Regions from separate parts of the Marinobacter sp. MBR-105 genome, predicted to be linked through region 1. Evidence: predicted binding sites of a transcription regulator. Region 1 holds the regulator's gene; each other region holds the start of a gene.

Region 1 (5,118 bases):
GTCAGTTGATCAACGTGGCTGGCCATCACCACCAGACCAAGAAGGTTGTCTTCCACCTCTTTCACCAACGCGGTGACCTTCTGGATAACCTGACCGGTAAGATCCTGAAAATCCTGAGCCAGAAGGATTTCCGACAGGTTCTGGTACAGACTGTCGGAGTCTGTCGTCAGGCCAGCGAAGAACTTGTCGATGCGACCGTAAAGCTCCCGAAACTCCGCAGGCTCCATTTCACGACGGCGCAGACGCTGCCACTCATCCCGCAGGGAAACCGCTTCATCCCGCATGGCGTGAGCCACCGGCATGCTTTCCTCAACCAGATCCATGGTGCGGTTCGCCGCCTGGCTGGTCATCTGAACCACATAGGCCAGACGGTCAGAAGCGTCGCTCATCTTCGACAGCACTTCTTTCTGCTCGGCATTACGCGGGTCTATCTGGAAGTTCCGGATTGCCTCATGGAGGCTGCGGGTCAGTCGCCCCACTTCCCGATACAGACTCTGATCGCGAACCTCGCTCAGTTCATTGATCAGGGTCATCGCCTTGGCATAATTCCCGGCGTTTACATTCTCGGCCAGGTCGGAGGCCTGCTTTTGAAGCTTCTCCGCCACCTCCGGATCAAGGCCCTGATGGTTCTGTTTGGTATCACTCATGGCGAGCCATCCGACCTCTGGTTACTGGATTCGTTCGAAGATTTTCTCGATCTTTTCCTTCAGCACGGCTGCCGTGAAAGGCTTGACCACATACCCGTTCACCCCGGCCTGAGCCGCAGCCACGATCTGGTCCCGCTTAGCCTCTGCCGTTACCATCAGAACCGGCAGGTTCTTCAGGTTTTCATCAGCACGGACAGCCTTCAGAAGGTCAAAGCCCGACATGCCGGGCATGTTCCAGTCAGTCACCAGGAAGTCATACTTGCCGCTTCGGAGCATGGGCAACGCGGTGTTGCCATCGTCTGCTTCATCCGTATTGGTGAAGCCGAGATCTCGCAGCAGGTTTTTGATGATGCGTCGCATTGTGGAGAAGTCATCCACAATGAGAATTTTCATGTTCTTGTCCAATGGGACCTCCAGTCAGTAACACCCGGAATTCATTCAGCCTTTTGGAAGTCTAGCAGGCTGCTACCTTAAGCGCTTATTGTGTGGTGTTTGCGCACGTTGTAAAGCATCGTTTACCAAAAGCTACACAGCTTGCTGAGAGAGAAACACAGCACCTGGCCGATCAGTCGTTGTCACCATCCCGCCACTCGGCCAGCCGGCTGCGAAGTCGCAACGCCGCCTGGCTGTGAATCTGGCTTACCCGACTCTCACTGACCCCAAGTACCGCGCCGATTTCCTTGAGGTTGAGCTCTTCCTGGTAGTACAGGCTCAACACCAGCTTTTCGCGCTCAGGCAATTGCTCGATGGCGTCCGCCAGACTGCGCTGGAAAGCGCCGGAAGCAATACCGTCCAGTGGATTCTCACTGGCCTCTGGTTCTTCTATCGGCAGCTCGCCGGATTCATTGAGCTCATCAAGGCTAAAAAGTCGACCGCTGTTAGCGTCGGCCAGTGAGGCGTGATATTCGTCCAGACCAATGCCGAGCTCTTCGGCCACTTCAGCATCCTGGGCCTCGCGCCCGGTACGATCTTCCACTTGTTTGATGGCACTGGCGATTCGCCGGGCATTACGATGCACTGAGCGGGGCACCCAGTCGCCTTTGCGGATTTCGTCCACCATGGCGCCACGGATGCGAATGCCGGCATAGGTTTCAAAGGTGGCGCCCTTGCCTGAAGAGTAGCGCTGCGCAGCCTCCAGCAGGCCAATCATACCGGCCTGCATAAGGTCTTCGAGCTGCACCGATGCGGGCAGTCGGGCCATGAGATGAAGGGCGATTTTCTTGACCAGCGGCGCATGCTCTTCAATCAGGGCTGAAGGGCTCCTGGCGCCGGCCTGATGGTAAATTCCCAGATTTTTCGCCAATGTCATGTATCCGGTTTTCTTGTAGGACTGGATTCAGATCAGACTTCGACGAGCCGCTCCACGAAGAACTCGAGATGCCCCCTGGGAGAGGACGGCAAAGGCCAACTGTCCACTTTTTCGGCCAGAGCCCGGATAGCCAGCGAGGCTTTCGCCCTCGGATAGGCATCCAATACCGCTTTCTGTCTTTGGACGGCTTTCTTGACGGCCTCGTCGTAAGGCACGATACCTACATATTGTAGTGCCACATCCAGAAAACGCTCGGTGACCCGGGTCAGTTTTTCAAACAGATGGCGGCCTTCCTGCTCATTGCGGACCTGGTTTGCCAGGATACGGAAGCGGTTGGTGCCATAATCCCGGTTCATCAGTTTGATCAGCGCGTAGGCATCGGTAATGGAAGTAGGTTCGTCGCAGACCACCAGCAGAAGTTCCTGCGAGGCCCTGAGGAAGCTGACCACCGATTCAGAAATACCTGCGGCGGTATCCACAATCAGGACGTCAATCTGGTCGCCCAGCTCACTGAAAGCGTTGATCAGGCCGGCATGTTCCATGGCGCTGAGTTGGGTCATACGCTGGGTGCCGGAGGAAGCCGGTACAATCTTGATACCGCCAGGGCCATTCACCAGCACGTCTTTCAGATCACAATCGCCGCTGAGTACGTCTTGAAGATTTCGATTGGCGGTAATGCCGAGCAACACATCGATGTTGGCGAGCCCGAGATCCGCGTCCAGCAAGACAACCCGGCGCCCCTTCTGGGCCAGGGCGATACCGAGATTGACCGAAACATTGCTCTTGCCGACACCGCCCTTGCCGCCGGAAACCGCAATCACCTGAACCGGATGTGGTCTGCTCATACTGTTATCAGTCTCTTACTACGTTCTTGTACGGGCACGCGTGCCGGTGTTTTATTCTGGTCGCCAACGAGGCTCAGGCACCTTCGGCGACTGTCTGTGCGCTCTGCACGGCCTTAAGCCGTTCTACGCCCAGGCGCACTAACGGAATGGCCTCCGCCCTCTGGAGATCTTCCGGTATCTTCTGGCCATCGGTGTACCAGGCCACCGGTAAGCTGGTCTCCATAACGAACCCGAGCGCTTCGCCCAGGGTCAGGGCCTCATCAATCTTGGTCATGATGCAGCCTGCAAGGCTTGCCATCTTATAGCAATGCCACACGGATTTCATGATACGTGGCTGACTGGTGGCGGAGACCACCAGATGTGTACGGATATTGTGATCGCTGCGAGCCAACTCCGCCAGTTGTTCCTGGTAACCGCGGTCGGCACTGGTCAGGCCGGCAGTGTCAATCAGCACCAGGTGTCGATCCGATAACTCATCAAGAATGTCATCCAGGGAATGGCTCTCATCCACCACACGCACGGGCACATTCAGGATGCGGCCGAACACGAAGAGCTGTTCATGAGCGGCCACACGATAGCGGTCGGTGGTCACCAGTGCCAACGAATCCGGACCATGCTCAAGGACGTAGCGGGCCGCCAGCTTGCCAATGGTGGTGGTTTTGCCAGACCCGGTTGGCCCGACCAGGGCATAGATACCGCCGGCATCAAGCCAGTCTTCGCGACCGGTACGAACGCCGGTCGCCAGCATTTTCAGTGACTGCTTCCAGCCGTCCTCCAGACGCCCGGCCCGGTGCCGACGGGACAGAGAGCCGGCCAGCTCCGCGCCCAAACCGAACTCCTGCAGGCGCTCGGCCAATCGTTGCTGAACTGCGCTGTTGCCGGTCGGCGTGGCAGTTGCAGCCTTACCACTGACCAGATCACGCAGAGAGCTGATTTCGGCACGCATACTGGCCAGTTCATCGGCATAGCCACCGGCGCCGGATTCGCTACCCGCAAACGGCTTTGCCAGCGCTTCATCACTGGGACGTGACGCCGGAAAATCGGCAGTCTCGAAAGACAAGGACGACGCCACGCCACCTGAGGCGCCACTTCCTGCGCGCTTTTCCCGAACCTCACGAATGCGACTGCGGGACCGGTTCAGCTCCTCTTCCAGCCGACGATGCTGCTCGGCCTGCATCTCTGCCAGCCGGGAGCCGTTGGTGGCTTCAACCGCCCTATCGCCAAGACGCTGACGCGCCATGTTTTCGTCGTAGTCGAGTGCCGTCACGATCTCAACACCACCATCAACCCGGCGGTTAGACAGAATAACGGCATCCGGCCCCATTTCGTGGCTTACCTGCTTCAGGGCCTCAGCCATGGACTGCGCAAAAAACCGTTTTACTTTCATGCTGTTTCATCCTCCCACCGGCAAGCACTCTGGCTCCCCGCGATGCTCCGTCGGTTTATTGACCCACAGAAGCGACTATCGTGATCTGTTTGTTATCCGGGATTTCCTGGTAAGAGAGCACATGCAAACGCTCTACCCCGTAGCTGGCAAACTTCGCCAGTACTGGCCGCAAGGGCCCCGAAACCAGCAGGATGGCGGGCTTGCCGAGCATTTCCTGGCGCTGCACGCTGTCCTGAAGGGATCGTTGCAGCTTTTCCACCATGTTGGGCTCAAGCACCAGACCAATGTCATCCTGACCGCCGGATTGTTGACTCTGCTGAACAGACTTCAGCAATAACTGTTCCAGGTCTGGATCCAACGTGATAACAGGGATTTCGGCGTCGTTGCCACAAATACTCTGAACAATCATCCGGCGCAGCGCCTGGCGGGCTACCGTGGTCAGTACTTTCGGGTCCTGACTCTTTGGATGCACGTTCACGATGGCCTCGGCAATGGAGCGCATATCCCGCACCGGCACTTCTTCTTTCAACAGGTTCTGCAAAACTTTCAACAGGATGCTGATGGAAATCGTGGTCGGCACCAGTTCCTCCGCCAGCTTGGGCGAAATCTTCTCCAACTGGTCCAGCCACTTCTGGGCTTCTTCGTGGCCAATCAGTTCATGAGCGTGTTTCTGCAGGATCTGATTCAGATGTGTCGCCACCACGGTACTCGCATCCACCACGGTGTAACCCAGGGTCTGGGCCTGATCCTTCCTGTCGGACTCAATCCAGATGGCGTCCAGGCCGAAGGCGGGGTCCTTGCCGGCAATGCCTTCAACTTTGCCAAACACCTGCCCCGGATCAATGGCCAGCTCCCGCTCCGGATGGATCTCGGCCTCGGCAATGGTCACGCCCATCAGGGTAATCCGGTAGACGTTCGGCATAAGATCCA
Region 2 (5,118 bases), on a different contig from region 1:
ACTCGGCGACTTGCTGATCAGCCCCAAGACCGTGCTGGCCTGGCTGATGAGTGCCGTTGGCGCACCGGCTCTGGTAGCCTGGTTGGTGCCTATCCGGGAATCCGGCTCCATGGTGCCGCAGATGGTGATCGCCGCCTGGGTGCGTCGCAAGGCGGTGCGCAAATGGTTCTGGACCCTGGGCAGTTTCGGGCAGGCCGTCAGCGTGGCTGCGATGGCGGCAAGCGTGTGGTTTCTTGAAGGCTATGCGGCCGGTGGCGGCATTGTCGCGGCGCTTATTGTGTTTTCACTGGCCCGGGGATTCTGCTCGGTCTCCATGAAAGACGTTCAGGGCAAGTGTATCCCCAAAACCCGCCGGGGCCGGCTGTCTGGGCTGGCAACCACCATTGGTGGCACCGCCACGGTGGTGCTCACAGGACTGCTGTTCTGGGATCGGGGCGACCCCAGCATTGCGTTCTACACCACATTGCTGCTCCTGGCAGCTACGCTGTGGGTGATTGCCGGGGTTCTGTTTGCCAATGTGGAAGAGTATGCCGGGGAAACAGGGGGCGGTGGCAACGCGATCAACGAGGCTTTTAAAAGTCTGTCGCTGCTACGGGACGATGCGCCCTTCAGGCATTTTGTCATCACTCGTGCACTGCTTTTGTGTTCGGCTCTGGCGTCTCCCTATTTCGTGGTGCTCGCCCAACAGGAATCCGATATTGGCTGGATGCTGGGCGTCTTTCTGCTCGCCAGCAGTCTGGCCAGCTCCCTGAGCGCCAGCTTCTGGGGTTGGGCCGCCGACACCTCCAGCCGCCGAGTGATGATTCGGGGTGCCGCCATGGCCAGCTCGGTCTGCCTGGTGGTTGGTGTTCTGGCACTGGTGCTGGGCCCCGGGTTTGGCGGTGCCTGGTTCTATCCGGTCGCGTTTTTTGTGCTGAGTATTGCCCATGCCGGCGTGCGCCTGGGGCGCAAAACCTATCTGGTGGATATGGCCGGAGGCAACAAACGGACAGACTACACAGCGGTCAGCAATACCGTTATCGGTGTGTTGCTGCTGGTAACCGGGGGGTTCACAGCCGCCATTTCCATGATTTCGGACGTGGCGGTGATTCTGGTATTGGGACTGATGGGGCTGGCGGGCATGCTGAGCGCATTACGCCTTGAAGAAGTGACGGAAGACTGAGCCATCAAGACCCCGTTAAATCGGGGTCTTGCCATCGTTCAGGGCCAGGGCACCTTTGACAATTCGGTAGATCACCCAGATCGCAATACCCAGCAGAATAAACCAGCCCACAATCAGCATGGTGGTAATCACCCCGATGACTGTCCACAGCAAACCAATCCAGAAGGTGCGGATCTGCCAGCGGAAATGGGGCTCTATCCAGGTACCACGGACATCATCCAGTTTGACGTAGTTGATGATCACGCCCACCAGTGCCGTCAGCCCCCCCAGGAAAAAAGACAACGCCTGCAGGATGTAAACCACCACCGCCAGATTCCTCGCAGAGCTGGGCTCCTGTGATTGCTGACCGTCAGGTTTTGCGGGGATATACTCGGTTTCGGACACAGGTGTTCTCCTTGTTACGTCCCTGGCAGTCTATCACAGCCTTGGCTGGAGCCCAGTGCGATCAATTCCCCGCCGGCCGATACCCAACCCGGAAACCGCCCCAGTGCTTACCGTTCACATAGATGGGCACCGACAGGTCGTGCATGATCTCACCGGTGTCCCGGCGATAGGTCTGGAGCAGCATGCTTTCGGTATGACTCCCGCAGCGTATGCCAGTGCGGTCATTGAACAGTCGCTTGCTGCGGCTTTTCACCAGGTCCACTTCCGGATTACCACTCGGCGGGTGGGCAAAATCCTTGTTATGGGTAGGCACATAACCGTCCGGCGCGCAGGCGATGGAGAACACAATGGCCTCATGGGATTTCTTGATGGGCTCCTGTATTGCCGGAAACATCTGGTCAGTAAACCGATCGAAGCTGCTGGAATACTGTTGGGGCTGGGTGTTGGCAATCGGTGTTCGCTTTTTGTCAAACAGCGCCGCTTCACTCAAACGGCCCTCTCGAATTGCCGCCTCAAACAACTGGCCAATCTGCTGCGCCCCTTCCAGTGCTTTCTCATAAAACGGCCGGTGGTAGCTTTCGCTGCTGTTCAGCGCAAAGGCAGCATTCGCCTTCTCCGCCAGCTCCATCAACGTGGAAGCCTGGTCCGCCAGCGATGCCACACTGGTATCACTTTCGGATATATGGTCACGGACAGACTCAATAGCCGAAAACACCTGGGCCAGACTCTGCTCGTTGTTCTGGTCAATCTCGGCAATACGGGCAACCTGCTGCTGAACCCGGTCGGATTGATCCCGAATCTGATCCAGCTGGCCGCCAACGCTCTCTACAGATGCTAGCCCGTCTTCCACGGTTTTCGCCAGAGATTCAATGCGGGACACAATCTTGGTTGTGTCATTCTGAATTTCGTCGAGGGTGTCCGCCACTTCACTGGTGGCCTGGGCAGTGCGCCCGGCCAACTGCCGGACTTCATCGGCCACCACCGCAAACCCGCGGCCCTGTTCACCGGCTCGGGCCGCCTCAATGGCGGCATTCAGTGCCAAAAGATTAGTCTGCTCGGCGATGCCCTGAATGGTGGACGTCACGCCCTGGATCTTGCCGGATTTTTCGTGCAGGGCCTGAATCAACCTGAGGTTCTCTTCCGACTGTTGATGCACCAGGCGCACATTTTCAATGGCCGACACCAATGACTGACGCCCCTCCACGCTGACTTCGCGATTCTGCAATGCCATGGTGGCGGCGTTGGTGGCCTGTTCCGATGATTCCCGAACCGATTCCGTGATCTGGCCGGCGTAATCGGCCATCTGGGCGGTTTCTTCCACCTGTCTGTCCAGGCGCTGCTTCACCTGATCCGCCGCAAACGAGACTTCGGCGGCCGAGATGGCACTCTTGTCGGCACTGGCCGAGAGCGTTTCAACCAGGGCCTTGCCAGCCCGGGCATCGGCCAGAAGCTGCGCACATTGAGCCCGCAACGGGTGGTTATCAGCCAGGGAGCCATCATTCAGGCCGTTAATCCCACGCTCTATTGGTTCCAGCACCCTCAATATCAGATAGCCGGCCGCGGCGGCGAGACCAACCAGGAGTCCGATCAACAGAGACGCGGCATCGAGCCCCATCATCGGAGCCACCAGAATGCAGGCAATACCGAGCGCAACAGCAATGCCCACCCCCCATAAAATTGCAGTGCGATCGAGTAAACCCATGGTGCCCTCATCTTTATCATTGCTAACGCAAGCATGTTGTTATTGCAGGCCATCCCTGAGAGTAAAGAAATGATATGGGTTAATAACTGCTACTTTAGTGTGTTTATCAGCTATCGGCCGCCCCTCGATTTTCTTTATTTGCGGTAGCTACCTTTCAGCGTCACTCACAAGGTGCTTTAGGGCTATAGGTCCACTGCAAAAGTTTCTTCTTCAATATGTCACCGATCTGAATCAAAACTGTCACTTACCTTGGCGATCCTTATTTTCTTCGTCGAACTGCCGACCGTCTTGGTCAGCAAATCGAAACGTCCTCCATTCAGTGTCGTGACATAAGGAGAGTAAAATGGGACATCATCCAGTCGAAGACAGCAATCGAAGCAACAATCGGCCATTTGATGAAGTGATCAAAGCGCGTCTTTCGCGACGTAAACTGCTCACTGGTACAGCGTCTGCAGCCACTGTGGGTGTTCTTGGCTCATTGGGCCTGAGCGGCTGCGGAGGCAGCAGCAGTTCAAACAGCCCTGCCACGAGTCCGGACTCTGTTACGATGAACCCGACACAACTGGGTTTTTCTTCGATCCCGGGTGGAATTGAAGACCGGGTTATTCTACCCCCTGGTTATAAAGCTGACGTTCTCTACGCCAAAGGCGACCCCCTGTTCTCCGGCCTGGCGCCCTTCAAAAACGACGGAACCGATGTTGATTATGACAGTCGATCAGGCGATGAGCATGACGGCATGCATTTCTTCGGCATGAATGCATCAGGACAGTACGATCCCGAGGCGTCCGACCGAGGAATTCTGGTTCTTAACCACGAAAACCTTGAAGACAACACGCTGCATGAGACTGCGACGGCCAAAGCAGATGCCATTTTCGCCAACGACATTCAAGAGCTCAAAAAAATCGTTGACCGTGAGATGAACGGGCACGGCGTCTCCTGTGTCGAAATTCGTAAGGAGAACGGTAAGTGGTCCGTCATCACGGATTCACCCTACAATCGTCGCCTGACTGTTTTCACCGAAATGCAGATGCAAGGGCCTGTTGCAGGAGAAGATTTCGTCAAAACCAAACTGACGCCAACCGGAACAACTCGCTACGGCACGATGAACAACTGTGCCAACGGCTACACCCCATGGGGCACGTATCTCGCAGCAGAAGAAAACTGGTACGCTTATTTTCGCGTTGGCAATGTCGATGCCCTGTCCGAAAAGCAGAAGGGCTGGCTCGCACGTTACGGCATCAGTGGAAATGGCTGGGCATACCGCCAATGGGATGAAGTGCCAGGGGATCAATATCAGCGCTTTGGCGTAAACACCAGCGGCTCAACGGCAACCGAGGACTTCCGCTATGAACCCAACCTTCATGGCTACGTGACCGAAGTTGACCCGTTCCGCCCTACACAAAAGCCCAGGGTACGAACAGGACTGGGTCGTTTTTCCCATGAAGGCGCCTGGGTTGCACCAGCGAAAGAAGGTGCCCCTATCGTTATCTATTCGGGCGATGACTCTCGCCGCGAGTACATGTACAAGTTCGTATCGAAAACAGCGTGGACCGAGTCCGACCGCAATGGTGGTTTGGCGGCAGGCGACAAATACCTTGATGAGGGCACACTCTACGTTGCGGTATTCAATGATGATGGCACCGGTGCCTGGAAGGCTCTGACCATTTCCAATCCGGAGCTCAACGGCGACCACACCTACAATGATGACGGCACAACTTACCAGTACAGCTTTGCCTCTGAGGCAGAAGTTCTAGCGAGCGCCCGCCTGGCAGCCGACGTCTTGGGCGCAACGCCAATGGATCGACCCGAATGGGCAGTGGTGCACCCCACCAATGGCGATGTTTATCTGACATTGACCAACGGTAATCCC
Region 3 (5,118 bases), on a different contig from region 1:
TTTGAGCTGGGTGCTGTGGACTACCTTACGAAACCCGTGAATGCGGCAATTGTCCGGGCCAGGGTGAAAAACCATCTGTCGCTGGTGCGTATGGACGAGCTGATAGAGACCCGGCTGGCCGTCGTTCAGCGACTGGGGCGCGCGGCGGAATACAAGGACAACGAAACCGGCCTGCACGTTATCCGCATGAGCCATTTCTCGCGGTTGATCGCGCTGGAGGCCGGCCTCGGCGAAGCCTGGTCCGACACTCTGCTCAATGCCGCCCCGATGCACGATATCGGCAAGATCGGCATTCCGGACGCCATTCTCCAGAAACCTGGCAAGCTGGAGCCGGATGAGTGGCTCATCATGCAACGCCACGCGGAAATCGGGGCGGAGATCATCGGTGAAGACGGCTCAGATCTGCTCAACATGGCGCGGGAAGTGGCACAGAACCACCACGAGAAATGGGATGGCAGCGGCTATCCTCAAGGCCTGAAAGGCGCCGCTATTCCCATTTCTGCGCGGATTGTGGCCCTGGCCGATGTCTTCGACGCTCTCACCAGCGAGCGCCCTTACAAGAAGGCCTGGCCCGTAGAACAAGCAACGGATCTGATTCGTGAGCAAAGCGGCAAGCATTTCGACCCGGAACTGGTCGAGGCCTTCTTTCGCTGCCTCCCGGCCATACTTGACGTGCGCCAGCGTTGGCAGGAGGGGGCTGCCTAACAGCCCAGATCGCCACGCTTCAGAACTTCTTCAATCATGTCATCCAACAGGTCAATGACTTCGCCTGAGGAAGACTTGAGCGTGGCTACCAACTCCCGGGAGAGTTCAGAATAGCGATCAGAACTGATCCTCTTCTGATGAAATTCCTGGGCCGTTTTATAAAGCTCACGGCCTGCTTTATGCACTTGTGGGTGAACCACCTTAATCAGCCGGTCAGCACTGCGGAGCTGGTGCATGGGCTGAGCCTTGTCGCTGGCCAGGAAATGGCCCAGCCGGCACTGGGTGTGATCCTTCACTTCCGCCTCAGTGATCGAGTTTTCATTGAATACGGCAAAGCGGATGAGCTTGTCCACCCAGACCACATGATCACGCTTGGCACTGGCCAGCACGAGACAGGGAGTGGTTAACCGGATCTGGCTGAAGATGCGGTCGGTGTCGTCCCGAAGTGGGCGAATCGCCTGCATCAAATCCCGGAAAATACTGGCCAAAGCATCGGAATCTTCAGAGTTGGAACTGACCTGACGCGCCATATCCGCGGCCACCTGACTCTGCTCCTCGGCCGCAGCGGCAATGGAGGTTGCCTGGTCGTAGTTGATGTTCGAGGACTCCCGGGACTGATGTATCACCTCCGCCACCCGCTCCCGGCTTTCCCCCGAGGCCTGCACAGCACGTACGGAATTTCCCAACCGGGACTGGACCGATTCAGAGCCGGAGATGATCTGCGAGACAATCCCGTTGATTTCCTGCGCCGCCCCCGCACTTCGGGCAGCTAATTGCCGCACCTCGTCCGCAACCACCGCAAAGCCCCTGCCCGCCTCACCGGCACGGGCGGCCTCAATCGCCGCATTAAGGGCGAGCAGGTTTGTCTGGTCGGATATTTCATTCACGGTGTTGGTAAGCGATTCAATACTCCGGGTTTGCTCCGCCAGCGAACGCATTTCCTCGTTGGCCTGGGTCAGGGCGATATCCACCTCGGCCAGACGCGCCTCCATATCCTCCAGCGCGGAAATGGATTCCCTGGTGTACTCATTTACCCGGGAGGCTTGCTCCAGTACATCCTGGCCCAGGCCACCCACTTCCGACGCACTGGCCGACATTTCCTCAATGGCGGCGGACAACGTCTGAATATTGGCGACAAGGTTATGAATGCGGTCGTCAAACTCCAGAGCGCCCTGGCCCAGATCAGAAATATGGCGGGAGACATCCACCGCCCCGTTGGCCACTGAAAGCTCCTCGGAACGCACCGACGACAAATACTCTGCCAGTGGCACCAGCCAGTCCGGACAACGTGTGGGCACCCCGTTATCAAGTAAAGATTGAATCTGTTGTTTTGCTCGTTTTTCAGACAGGAACATAGCTCTTACTCACGCAGATCCGGCAGTCGGAATTATTGGACTTGTTTGAACTTGATAACTGTCAATATTAACGGCAGATGCGCCAGATCCTGCAGAACCCAGATCAATTTTTCTGACGGGTTTTCAGGGCAACCGGTAGCGGCTGATCAACTCGTCCACCCGGACCACGCTGTTCTCCAGCTCACCCGCCATGTTCTGCACACTGTCGGCCTCTTTGGCCACCTCAGCGTTACGGGTCGCAACCGCATGAATGTTCTCGTTGATCTGCAACGACGTGGCTGCCTGTTGCTCGCAGGCCGCCGCGATCTGGTTGTTCATACTGCTGACCGAATCAATGGCCTGTTCAATGCGGTTAATAGCCTCCGCGGCTTGCTGAATCGCCCGGTTGGATTCTGTGGAGCGCGTCTGCCCCATTTCCATGGCGGCAGTGGTGGCCTCGGACAGGTTCTTCAACTCATCCACTGTGGCACGAATTTCCTCGGTGAATTCCTGAGTGCGGCGCGACAGAGATCGAACCTCATCGGCGACCACAGCAAATCCGCGGCCATGCTCTCCTGCCCGGGCTGCCTCGATAGCCGCATTCAGCGCCAGCAGATTAGTCTGGTCGGAGATATCGTGAATCGAACCGGTAACCCGCGCGATGGATTCCACCTTGCCTGCCAACTGTTCCACCATTCGGGCACTGTCTTCCAGTGCCTTGTTGGTTGCATCCGTCATGGTTCGGGCACAAGTCATGGCCTGGCTGCCTGCGGAAGCGGAATCCGCCGCATCGCTGGCGGCTTCCGACGCCAGTTGAGCATTGTGCGCCACTTCCTGCACGCTGGCCGACATCTCGTTGGTGGCGGTGGCTACCTGATCAGCCTGCTGTTGCTGCTCATCTACAAATCGACGAGTGCTCTCGCTCGCCCGCAACAGCTGTTCGGAATTCCGACGCAGCTCCAGCGAGAACTCTCGCATTTGCCGGATCAGCTCGCAGGACTTTTCCATCATGTCGTTGAAGGATTTGGCACTGGCGTTACCGTCTGTGGCGGGCAGGCGGCCGGACAGATCATGTTCCCGGTCAAAGTCGCGGACAATGGCCATCATGCGAAATGCCTGATGTCTCTCCTGTTTCATCTGCACCGCAAAGAACACCAGAATGCCGGCCTCAAACACCACAAAGGCGGCGTGAAGGAAGGCGATACCCCAGCTACAGCCATAGTTGAAAATCATCAATGGCATTCCGCCCACCTCAGCTTCTGAAAGCTGCAAAGCGGTCAATAACAGATGGTGGGCGGCAATGGTGACGGCCGCAGCAACAACCGGCACCCAGTCCCGGTAAATGATCACCAGAGCCAGGGCCGAGAAGATGTGGAAATGCATTTCGATACGGCCCATCTGGGCCTGAATCATAATGGCCGAATACAGCATCAGGCAGGCCGCGAACAGAACCGAACTCGCCCGGGTGCCCCGCAGCAGGTAGTAGCCCGCCAGTGCCACCACACCCACCAACACCGAAGCCGCCAGTGCAAAACCATGGGTACCATAACCCCAGGGCACCCACAGCCCCACCACAGGTACATGGGCCAACAGAATAAAGAGCATCTGGCGGTCGGTTACCAGCGCCTGTTCTTTTGCCAGATCGTCAATCGCAATGCTGTTTGCCACGGCTGAAACCCTCAAAATTGCGACAGAAGCCGCTGAATGTCTTGCTCAACCCGGGCCAGATCCAGCGCCGGGGAGCTGTAAAGCAAATGGCGCCGATTATCTGCGGTGACGGCGTAAATCCGTGCACTGTGGTCGAAATCGTACTGATCACCGTTACCCACTTTCGCGGCATATTCGGCAAACCCCATCGCCAGTTCTTGCGCAGCGGCCTGAGATACGGGCCGGACGGCCTGAAAACCCTCGCCCATACTGGCCATAATCCGGTCAAGCTCCTGCTGGCTGTCTCGTTCGGGATCCAGTGTTACAAATACGAAGCGCACCGGTTCGTCGGCCATTCGGTCGTGAAGCTCCTTCAAGTTGACCAGTTGCAGCGGACAGACCGTGCCGCAATGCTGGTAGCCGAAAAACACCAGCCGAATCTCCTCGCTGCCACGCTGATACCCGGGTAACGGAGGTACTTCAATATTAGTTTTGAAGCCGTAGTAATCGCCATCACGGGTGATATGGCCCAGCAACGGTAAAGACACCAACAGACCGATCACCAACAAGATGACACCGGTAATCGCAGAACGTGTTCGCATTGAGTCATCTCCTGAGCAACGGTAAACAGGTTATCGGCTGAAGGAACCATGGGCTTATAAGGTTATTCCGAGATATTCCTTACAGGGTGATGATACGTAGCGAAGGCTCAGGGGTTCACATACATACCCGGCAGATGCGTAGATATAACCATCGTCACTACAACAAGACGGACCGAGACCCAACTGTGAACACAGCGGGTGCGGCAACTGTCGAGTTCTGTCATGATTGGCGGCTGATTTCTGACGGATCAGGAACTGTCTCACGTGAAGCACGATTGTCATTACCATCCGGGTGACCCTGCCAAGTGGCATTGTGGCGAATGCCAGATGCACTATTGCAGCCGTTGCATGCCGGATGCCGATACCCGCCAGCGCCGGGCGCTATGTCCCCGCTGCAGTAAAGCCATGCGTTATCTGGGCGCCGCCACTGAGGTGGTGCCCTTCTGGCAGCGGGTGGGGGCGTTTTTCCGTTACCCCTTCCACACCGATCCGCTGATCGTGATCGCCATCTGCACTTTGGTTCCTGTGGTGGCGCCGGCCAATATTATTGGCCTGATCATCTGGCTCGTGCTGGCCCTGGCTCTGTTCAAGTACACCTATGCGGTGATCAACCACACCGCGGAAGGCCATCTGAAACCGCCACCCGTGTCGGTGGCGTTTACCGGCAGCGGTTTTGACATTGTGGTGCTGCAACTGCTGGTGTTTGTGCTGATGGGCGGTTTGGTAGGCGCCGCCGCCATGCTGGGCGGGCCGATACTGATGATGCTGGCCGTGGCGTTTGTGGTACTGGCACTGCCGGCCAGCATCATGGTGCTTGCCATGGAACGCTC

The links. The regulator FliA, encoded in region 1, starts transcription of late flagellar genes. The targets are predictions, from matches to a motif close to CTAAAGTTTNNNNNNNNNNNGCCGNTAA.
Region 2: a site for FliA is predicted at 3,359-3,386, ahead of ACSSVV_RS15560 (methyl-accepting chemotaxis protein). Genes of this name have one in related genera too.
Region 3: a site for FliA is predicted at 2,128-2,155, ahead of ACSSVV_RS09515 (methyl-accepting chemotaxis protein). Genes of this name have one in related genera too.

The regions. Positions count from the first base shown of each region.
Region 1 covers NZ_JBRJHG010000001.1:545,718-550,835, forward strand. Annotated here, with positions in the region: gene ACSSVV_RS02630 (protein phosphatase CheZ) at 1-647, opposite strand, end outside; gene cheY (chemotaxis response regulator CheY) at 669-1,052, opposite strand; gene ACSSVV_RS02640 (RNA polymerase sigma factor FliA) at 1,213-1,956, opposite strand; gene ACSSVV_RS02645 (MinD/ParA family protein) at 1,989-2,801, opposite strand; gene flhF (flagellar biosynthesis protein FlhF) at 2,875-4,188, opposite strand; gene flhA (flagellar biosynthesis protein FlhA) at 4,244-5,118, opposite strand, start outside.
Region 2 covers NZ_JBRJHG010000014.1:16,942-22,059, forward strand. Annotated here, with positions in the region: gene ACSSVV_RS15550 (MFS transporter) at 1-1,162, shown strand, start outside; gene ACSSVV_RS15555 (DUF4870 family protein) at 1,178-1,546, opposite strand; gene ACSSVV_RS15560 (methyl-accepting chemotaxis protein) at 1,608-3,248, opposite strand; gene ACSSVV_RS15565 (PhoX family protein) at 3,592-5,118, shown strand, end outside.
Region 3 covers NZ_JBRJHG010000006.1:222,773-227,890, forward strand. Annotated here, with positions in the region: gene ACSSVV_RS09510 (response regulator) at 1-705, shown strand, start outside; gene ACSSVV_RS09515 (methyl-accepting chemotaxis protein) at 702-2,060, opposite strand; gene ACSSVV_RS09520 (methyl-accepting chemotaxis protein) at 2,184-3,707, opposite strand; gene ACSSVV_RS09525 (SCO family protein) at 3,719-4,288, opposite strand; gene ACSSVV_RS09530 (hypothetical protein) at 4,553-5,118, shown strand, end outside.